DNA from 4 places in the Paenibacillus hodogayensis genome. Region 1 is predicted to be linked to each of the others. Evidence: riboswitches for the same ligand, from Rfam matches in the RefSeq annotation. Region 1 holds a riboswitch; each other region holds the start of a gene.
The links. A riboswitch is a leader RNA that binds a small molecule or an ion and turns the genes downstream of it on or off. The one in region 1 is predicted to bind cyclic di-GMP.
Positions count from the first base shown of each region.

Region 1 (2,198 bases):
CAGCATTACCTCGTTATCGAAAACCAGCTCAAGCCGATCGCCGGCTATTTCCGCTCCTATGTGGCGCCGAGCTATGTGTATTTGCACGACAGCCACTTCAACGAGCGCCGGGAAATCGTCGATCCTGACGTGACGGACCGGATCGGACGGCTCGCGCAGGAGCTTCTGCATATGCATACCCGCCTGAACGGTTAAAACGAACGCGGCAGGCGGCGCGAAAGGGGGACACAACCGATGAAGCTGAGCGTGACCGATGCGGCCGTGTTTTGTTTTTCCAAGGAATGGGGCTTTCGCGAGGGCGAGCATATTCGCGTATACGTCCGCTATGCGGGCGGAGGTGAAGACCCGTACGCTCTCGGCATTATGAGCGGCAAGCCGATGGATGCCGGCCTGGAATCGAAGGCCGGAGGAATGACGTTTTTTATGGAAGAAACGGATCTGTGGTATTTGGAGGAGCGCGATTTGACGCTGGACGCCAAAGGCGAAGATATTTTTTTCCATCTGTCCGATTTAAGCTAGGCGCTTCGGAAGGTGGATGGGAAGAGACGCTCGGTGTTGTCGCCGGCGTCTCTTTTTTGGCATGTCCTTTATATTAGGCCGCAAGCGGCGGCATCCCGGAGAGGCAAAAAAAGCTCCGCATATGACATGCGAAGCTTGTCTGTAATGATCTATGCCGTTAGCGCGTCCGCTTGGACGAGACGCGTTCCTGCAGCAGCCGATACAGTTGAATGACCGAATCCTGATTTTTGTTGAACCGGAACGAAATTTTCGTTTCCCCTTGCCAATAAAAAATAAACAGGTTGTTTTTGCGGCCGATGACCAGCTCCACTTCCCATTTCGAATCCGTCAGCCGGTATTTGTCTTTGTTGAAAAACAGCTTGGGCCCGTCGGGCGTTTCATACATACCGAAAAAATCGTCGCCCAGTTTCAAATAAAAGCCGCGCTCGGTCGAGTCGAGCCTTTCTTCCATGACGCTATCGCTCCTTTGCTTCCGTTCGTTAGCATTCTTTATGCGAGCTTTCCCGTTCCCCGCAAAAAACAAAGCCCGAACAACAAAAAAACTTCAATCGGTTCGTTCGGCAGCTGGCTGGCATCGTTTTCGGTCAAGGCGACCTACGACTTTAGCCCCTTTAGCTTTGCGTCCCCAGCTTTCGCTAGGTTTGCCATTATCGGGAAATTTCCTGAAGTTTCGACGGCTATCAATCGACTCCTATTCATAGGATAATAGAGGACCTTGCTCTATACATCCTACTTTGTACCTATCTTTCAACCAGTACCATGCCTTTATACATAGCTCAAAAGCGTCACAAAACAACCGGACGGCAAACCGCCCGGTTGTTTCTGCTTCGCATTTTCATTGAACGAGCGCGGTCGTGACTCCGATCGAGGATTAATGCTCCTGATGCGGCTCTTTGATGACGAGCACGGGAATATTCGCATGCTGCACGACATGATGACTGACGCTGCCGAGGAACCATTCCTTGATCGTATTCAAGCCTCTGCTGCCGATGACGATCAGATCCGCCCCGGTTTCGGAGGCGCACTCCAAGATCGATTCGGCCGCATCCCCCTGCAGAAGCGTATACGTCACGCCCGGCAAATCGGTTACGCGAGCCTTCGCTTCGTCCAGCAGCTGCTCGGAGCTGGTCATTTCTTCGAGATCGGTAACGACAGGTGCGACAACCATCGCCTCGCCAACGATAAAATTCGGGTATTGAAACGCATGGGCCACCGTCAAATGCGCCCCGGGCGTCGCGCGGACCAGGCTTACCGCCCGATCCAAAGCCGATTGGGATTGCGGAGAGCCGTCATAAGCGACGAGTACGTGTTGGAACGGCATGGTCGAACACCTCTTCTATACGAAATTAGGTTTCTGCCTACAGTATATCATTTGCACCTTTATTATTCATACCCTTGTCTGACCGGTTTGAACCACCGGCATAGCGCGCGAAAAGCCGGACGCTCCTTGTGAGAAAGCCATTACTTGCCGGGAAAGATTTGGTATAATAAATAAGTCAGACTTCTGTTTGAAAAGAGCATCCATTCCTAAGAATGACCTTGCCAATCGAACATTTCCCAACGGGAACTTGTTTTGAATAGCGAAGTCGTTCCCTCACCTCATTTCACTTCGCATTTCCTTGAAATCCATTCGTTCAGCATATATAGACCAAGAATAAGGGAGTAATCCGATGAAAACG
Region 1 covers NZ_BAAAYO010000001.1:1,112,411-1,114,608, forward strand. Annotated here, with positions in the region: gene ABD796_RS04390 (NADPH-dependent FMN reductase) at 1-195, shown strand, start outside; gene ABD796_RS04395 (HesB/YadR/YfhF family protein) at 235-519, shown strand; gene ABD796_RS04400 (hypothetical protein) at 677-970, opposite strand; cyclic di-GMP riboswitch class I at 1,076-1,175, opposite strand; gene ABD796_RS04405 (universal stress protein) at 1,391-1,840, opposite strand; gene ABD796_RS04410 (hypothetical protein) at 2,190-2,198, shown strand, end outside.

Region 2 (2,198 bases), on a different contig from region 1:
CCTCCCGCTGGACCATCACCTCGATTTTCAGCTCGGACCGGATGACCATCGTATCGCTGATCAATCGATCCGCCTCCTCCAGTACGATGTTGATCAGCACGTCCTTATCCAGCATTTGCAAAAGCGAATTGCGGATAAGCACCGCCTCCACCTTCGGATGGTCGATCATCATAATCGTGAACTGCTCCGGCGAGAGCGCCTCAGCCATGCGTCTGACGGCTTCCGGTCCGATGGGTGCCCTGCGGCCGATCACGAGCAGATCCTGCATCGGCGGAACTTCGAACTCGGACATTTTTAACGATAAAGTGGCCCTGCGGGAATAAATACGTTTCTGATTCATGGTGAGTATACTCCTTAAGCCAATCAGTTCCCCTTCCAGGAGGAGTGCTCGTAGAATAACGTTCCTTCCACGGCAAGCTGCTCCAGGTTAAGCGGGATCGGATTGCGCAGCAATTGATCCGGCAAGCTGAGAAATTGCCGAACGTAAAATTCGTCGAACTGAATGCCGCTTTGTACGGCCAACTCTTCTTTCGCCTGTTCGACCGACATTCCTTTTTTGTAAGGCCGGTCGGAAATCATGGCATCGAACGCATCGATAATCGAGCACATGCGGGCAAGAACCGGAATTTCCTCGCCCTGCAGCCCCATCGGATACCCGCGGCCGTCCCACCGTTCGTGATGGTGCTTGACGATATCCAGCAGCCGTCCGTCCGTCATCTGTTCCTCGATCAGCAGCTTTTCGCCCCATTCCGGATGCGTTCTCATGGTATCCCATTCGCTCCGGTCTAGCTTGGACGATTTTTGCAAAATAGAGCCGTCGATCATGATTTTACCGACGTCGTGGACAAAACAGCCTACAATGAAAGCCTGCCGGTCGTCTTGATCCGACAATTGATGGAACGATGTCCAGCAATGGGCCAAAGATCCTACCCGCATAACGTGCTCAAGCGTCTCCCTGTCTTTATCCGACAATCGAATCAATAGACGGGTGATCGCGCTCAACATAATAAATCCCCCTTTTCGGCATAAAGCGATTTCAGGTTCGAATGTGGCCTTGTAAATACGGGAGATCCGATCAACAAAAAAAGCCCTCATCAAATCGAGGGCGCCCGTCTCACAATTCGGCGACCTGGCTGGCGTGATGTAACGAAAGTTACACGGTAGCCCCAATGGTTTTGCGACCTTATCTTTCGATAAGTGTGCCTTTGGATTCGTTTATGAACACGATTTTGATACTATCAACCTATTGCTTTTTAGTTGTATAATCCGATAGTTCGATTGTAACCGATTTGTATTTTTTTGTCACGATTGTTTGCGAAAGTTGTCGATCTGTCGCCTAAAAATAAAAGCCCCGGGCCCGCCGCAGCAGAACCCGAAGCCCAAGCTTTCCAAACCGGACAAACCGGCACTTTCATGCTATCCGGCTTTAACCTTTCATACGGAACGAATACACGTCGGCGTCCTTCAGCCGGAAGCGGAGACGGATCGGCCGGCCTTCCAGCCCGCGCAAGCTTGTTCCCGATGACCACACCACCGTCTCCTGCAGCGAATCGCCGTACAGAGGCTCCATATCGTCAAAGGACAATCCGTTCAGCGCGCGACCGGACTCGTCCGCGACCTCGACCTGCACCGAGCCGACCGCCGAGGTGGAGAAGTTCAGCTCCAGCCGTTCGCCGGTTGTAAGCAGCGGCTTCGTCGTCATCTCTCCGCCGGCGTAATCCGCCTGCACGGAAGCAAAACCGTGCTTTCTAACCGCTACGCGGCGCAGCCGCACGCTGTCGAAACGGTAATGCTCACCGATGTAGAAGGAGAACTCCGTATCGCTCTCCACACAGCCGTAAGCCGGCATGATGTTCCGGTCCGTCCAGTTGCGCTCGTCCAGGCCCGGCCGCACCCAGCCCTCCATAAACGTTCGGTCCCATGTCGTACCATCGCGACTCGTCATGAACACGGCGTCGCTGACGCCCCGCTCCCCGTGGCCGGCCACCCTTTTGCGTTCCGGCACGAAGCGCATCGGGAACGACAAGTACAGATGCTCGACCTGCGGGCACGGAATCGTCGCATTCGTATAAAAATGCTCCATCGGCGCTCCATACGAATACGTGTTGCGCCGCTGCGGCCCCCAGTGGATAAAATCGGAGGAAAGCGCGCTTTGCACGCCACGGATTCCGTCGGATGTAAAATAACGATTGTAGCAG
Region 2 covers NZ_BAAAYO010000010.1:369,007-371,204, forward strand. Annotated here, with positions in the region: gene ABD796_RS20725 (hypothetical protein) at 1-340, opposite strand, end outside; gene ABD796_RS20730 (HD-GYP domain-containing protein) at 364-1,005, opposite strand; cyclic di-GMP riboswitch class I at 1,121-1,214, opposite strand; gene ABD796_RS20735 (glycoside hydrolase family protein) at 1,427-2,198, opposite strand, start outside.
Region 2: it holds a riboswitch for cyclic di-GMP, as region 1 does, so the genes downstream of both, ABD796_RS20730 (HD-GYP domain-containing protein) here and ABD796_RS04400 (hypothetical protein) in region 1, are expected to answer to the same signal.

Region 3 (2,198 bases), on a different contig from region 1:
CTTTTTGCCGAATGGCCCGGCGTAGAGGCTCCTATTTAGAAAGCCATCTATCGGAGACAATAATCTGGGGCTGCTGATTAAATAACCGGTACGTGAAAAAGCGGGGGGCTGTTAACGGTCCCCCGCTTTCTGTCTGCTTGTCGGGTAACGCTTACAAACGAAGGTCAGCCAATTACGTCCATGACCTGAACCGCGTCCGTTTTGCTCAGATCGATAAACCCGTCGTCCAAGGCGATCAGCGGGCGCGTCGGATAGTTCGGGTAGATAAGCACGATTTTGCCCCGCCGCCCGTCGGTCAGCCGCACATCGCTTCCGACCTGCGCCGCCATCAGACGGTTCAGAAACGTCATGCCGATGACCGAATCATACCGGTTGCTCACGATATCTTCGTGCAGGTTGCGAATAATTTGATAAAACGGCAGAGCAGGCTTGTTCGGACGATCGGTCGCCATCATCAAATAATCGTCGGCGAGCGCTACGATTTTGGCGAACGGATCGATTTCCGCTCCGTGCAGGCGAGCCGGATAGCCGCTTCCGTCCCCCCTTTCATGATGCTGCAGCGCCACCAAGGCGACGCGCTCCTCCACGCCGGACTGTTTCAGCAGCTCGTAGCCGAGGATCGTGTGCTGCTTCATAATTTCCTGCTCGTGCACCAGCAGCTCCGACGTTTTGTGAACGAGCGAACTCGGCAGCTTAATCGTGCCGATATCGCACAAGCTCGCCGCCGTGGCCAATGTCGACACCTCCGTCTCGTCCATACCGAGCCAGCGCCCCAGCACCGCCGACATGCAGGCGACGCCGATGCTGTGCTTGAACCGGTAGTCCTCCTCAGCCCGGAGATCGGCGAACAGCTTGTAGACGTTTTGGTTTTGGGTCGTTTGCATCAGGTCGGGCAGCACATGCTCCTCCACCTCGGTCAGCGGAATGATCCCGGTGTTCAAAATGAGCTTTTCGATGTCTCGCATTTTGGCATCGGTTCGCTTCATCATTTCTGCGGCGTCCGCCCGAGCCAGGACCGCGGTTACCGTCTTCCCTTCGCCGCTAGGCGCCGTCTCCCCGGCTCCCGACCGCTCGGGCACAGCCTGAATCGGCTCCGCCGCTGGATCTGAGAACGTTTTCTTTTCATCCAATTCCTCTACAACGATATCGAACAGGCTGATCTGAAATTTCTCCAGCTTGCCCACATGCGCCTCAGTTAATACCGTATTCTCGGGAATGAGCATCATACCCGTTGTGTTAACAATATTGTGCAGCAGTTTTTTCCCAACCAAATCCTCATACTGTTCGCAGCGCATTCCGTCCCTTCCTCCCTCATCCCTATGCGGTCGCCCGGCAAAAACCCGCCCTTATGTACCAGTTCCTGCTCTGCGCTGCCGTTTGAACGTGCCAGGACCGCCGCAAACCAAAAAAGCCCCACTTCATCGAAATGAAGCCGGGACGCCCTCCTGGACGAAACCGACCAGCTCTCAGCTTCGGCAACCCAGCCGCCATCGGTCCATGGACCCTAAGGCCTGTAGCTTTGCGTCCCTGCCTTTCGGCAGGTTTGCCGTTTTTTTTCGACTGTAGTAATCATCATAATCGATTTGGGTCATTATATCTATAGCGATTTCCATTTTATGATCAAATGGTTCCCGGGAACGGTCCCAAGGAACGACTAAGGACGCCAGGCGTTCAGCCATGGCGTCCCCGTTTTGGAGATGGTTCTCCTTTTTAATGAGCAACCTGATTGTAATTCATAATCCAGATCGAACCGAGCACGATCGTGACCAGGATGACGAGGCCAAGGAGGAGCGCCATCAAGTTCCAGCGCGGCTTCTTCTCCTCGCGCAGATGCATGAAGAACAGCAGCTGCACCGCAAACTGCAAAACTGCGGATACGAGCAAGACGACCATCGCCGCGGTACCCTGGAGCCAATGGTTCAATACGACAACGAGCGGGATAATCGTCAACACGATCGAGAGCAGGAAGCCGGTGACGTATGACTTCAACGACCCGTGCGACTCGTGAGCCTCGTGAGAGGCATGATGGCCCCCGCCGTGGCCTCCGTTAGGGCCTCCGGAATGTACGGAATGCTGCGCCATCTTACATCACCCCCATCAAGTAAACGATCGTGAAGACGAAAATCCAAACGACATCGAGAAAGTGCCAATACAAGCTGATCACGTTCACCTTGCGCTGCGTCACCGGCGTAATGCCG
Region 3 covers NZ_BAAAYO010000002.1:158,166-160,363, forward strand. Annotated here, with positions in the region: gene ABD796_RS06360 (HD-GYP domain-containing protein) at 165-1,295, opposite strand; cyclic di-GMP riboswitch class I at 1,472-1,558, opposite strand; gene cyoD (cytochrome o ubiquinol oxidase subunit IV) at 1,711-2,082, opposite strand; gene cyoC (cytochrome o ubiquinol oxidase subunit III) at 2,084-2,198, opposite strand, start outside.
Region 3: it holds a riboswitch for cyclic di-GMP, as region 1 does, so the genes downstream of both, ABD796_RS06360 (HD-GYP domain-containing protein) here and ABD796_RS04400 (hypothetical protein) in region 1, are expected to answer to the same signal.

Region 4 (2,198 bases), on a different contig from region 1:
GGCCGATCGTCGGGGGGCTGCTGTTAAAGCATTTTGAATGGGGATCCGTATTCCTGATTAACGTTCCATTTGTTATTGTGGGTCTATTTTCCATTGCATTTCTTATGCCGGAGTCGCGAAGTGCCGATGCACCAAAAATTGATTATTTGGGCATCCTAACATCCGGTATTGGTCTGGGCGCCATTACTTATGCTTTTATTAAAGCCGGAGAAACAAGCTTAACACATTCATCCGTAGTGACTACGTTCTTGATTGGACTTGTTATCCTGATCGGGTTTATTGTATGGCAACACCAAACGAAGCATCCGCTCATCCAGCTCTCGTTATTCCGTTCTTCAAGCTTTACATGGGGAACTATTTTGTCAACGGTTGTGAATTTCGCTATGTTTGGATTGCTCTTTTCGCTGCCGCTGTTTTTTCAGGCTATTCAAGGTTCCGACACACTGGGAACCGGCCTACGGCTTCTGCCCTTAGTTGGCGGCTTAATTGTAGGCGCTCAGGTTGCCGACAGTATCGCAGAGAAGCTGGGGAGAAAATATCTTGTCGCACTTGGCTTCTTGGTTATGGCGATCGGGATTTCCGTCGGATCACTGACCGGCCTGGAAAGTTCTTACCTATTCGTTGCCTTTTGGATCGCGATTACAGGTATTGGCCTCGGGCTTTCCCTTCCCACATCCATGGATGCGGCCCTTGGTGCTTTATCTGCCGAACGAAGCGGAGTCGGTTCTGCTTTGATTATGGCATTGAGACAAGTTGGCGGAACGATCGGTATCGCTATTCTGGGAACCATCATCAATAATATCTACATGAAGAATCTTGACCTTCCCTCCTTTTCGGCAGATGTCGTAGAAAAGGTTGAACATGGTGTATCTGTCGGTGTAGCGGTAGCTAACCAAATGCAGTCGGACTCGCTGCTTCATGCCGTCAGAAATGCCTTTATTACTGGCATGGGCTCCATGTTGTTGGTTTGTGCAGGGATCGCATGTGTCGGTGTCATTCTATCCTTGATTTTTCTCCCCAGGAAGGATTCTGAACGGTCGCAAGTCAAGGAAGGAACCCTGTTGTAGCTATTCACAGTGGGAGTAACTATGAAGGTGGCAAAACTGACCGTAAGGCAGTGACGCCAAGCCACGGATCTTCTCACTATTAAAGTGATGACTGCCGGGCTACCTAATTTGCCAAACACGGCCTATAGGTCGTGTTTTGTTATATCCCAAGCATAAGCGTTGCAATTTGATTGACTTGCATCTGGATGACCAGATAGATCGACCAACATACGAGCTCGCCCCTTGTGTTGGGGCTGAACGACGGGTATAATGTGATTAATCAATTACTAACGAAAGGAGCTTGCTATGGTTAGGTCGAAAGGACAGGACCGCAAGGAGGAAATCCTTGAGGCAGGTTTGGAGGTATTCGCCGAGCGCGGATACTATAACACCACGACAGCCCTTATCGCAGAGAAAGCCGGGATTTCTCAACCGTATGTGTTTCGTTTCTTTACGACGAAGGAGGAACTGTTCATCGCCGTTTTGAATCGAGCGTTTGACCGGATCCTCCAAGCGTTTAAAAATGTCGAGTCGAGTCCGGAGCAACTGGACAACGACATGACCAAAGCCTATGAAGAATTGTCGGTCCAATATCCCAATGAGATCGCTTTGCAGGTGATCGGTATTGGCATCACTGAAGAAACAATCCGGACGGCAACCAAAGAGGGGTTATCCCGCATCAGAGCTTATGTCCTGGAAGAGTTTAAAGCAGCAGGCATACCCGATGCAGAAAAAAACGCAACGACTTTTATCGCGATGGGCATGATGTGCAACATTTCGTACTTTTTGGATCTTCCCGAGCTGTTTGCGTTCAACAAAAATAAATAACCGTCCGAGGGTTATTTATTTTGCAACAAAAGTAATTGATTAATCAATATCTATCTGCGGGTCGTTTCCATTGATGGGAGTGATATCCCGGGTGCAGGAGTCATTCAGGAGCAAACTCTTCCTATCGGAGCAAAGGCAATCATTAGAAAAAATTAAGAGAAGATTAACATATATTTTATTTTTGTCCTCTAAAATGTATCGTACGTAGTTGTACATGTATATCTCCAAGTAGCAACGATTCGAAAATGAATTGGACGTATCTCTGTCGCTTGCAGAAATGAAAGGATGTAATTATGTATCAAGGAAAGCTACGAAAAATCACCC
Region 4 covers NZ_BAAAYO010000014.1:424,364-426,561, reverse strand. Annotated here, with positions in the region: gene ABD796_RS29925 (MFS transporter) at 1-1,067, shown strand, start outside; cyclic di-GMP riboswitch class I at 1,087-1,174, shown strand; gene ABD796_RS29920 (TetR/AcrR family transcriptional regulator) at 1,353-1,874, shown strand; gene ABD796_RS29915 (VanZ family protein) at 2,168-2,198, shown strand, end outside.
Region 4: it holds a riboswitch for cyclic di-GMP, as region 1 does, so the genes downstream of both, ABD796_RS29920 (TetR/AcrR family transcriptional regulator) here and ABD796_RS04400 (hypothetical protein) in region 1, are expected to answer to the same signal.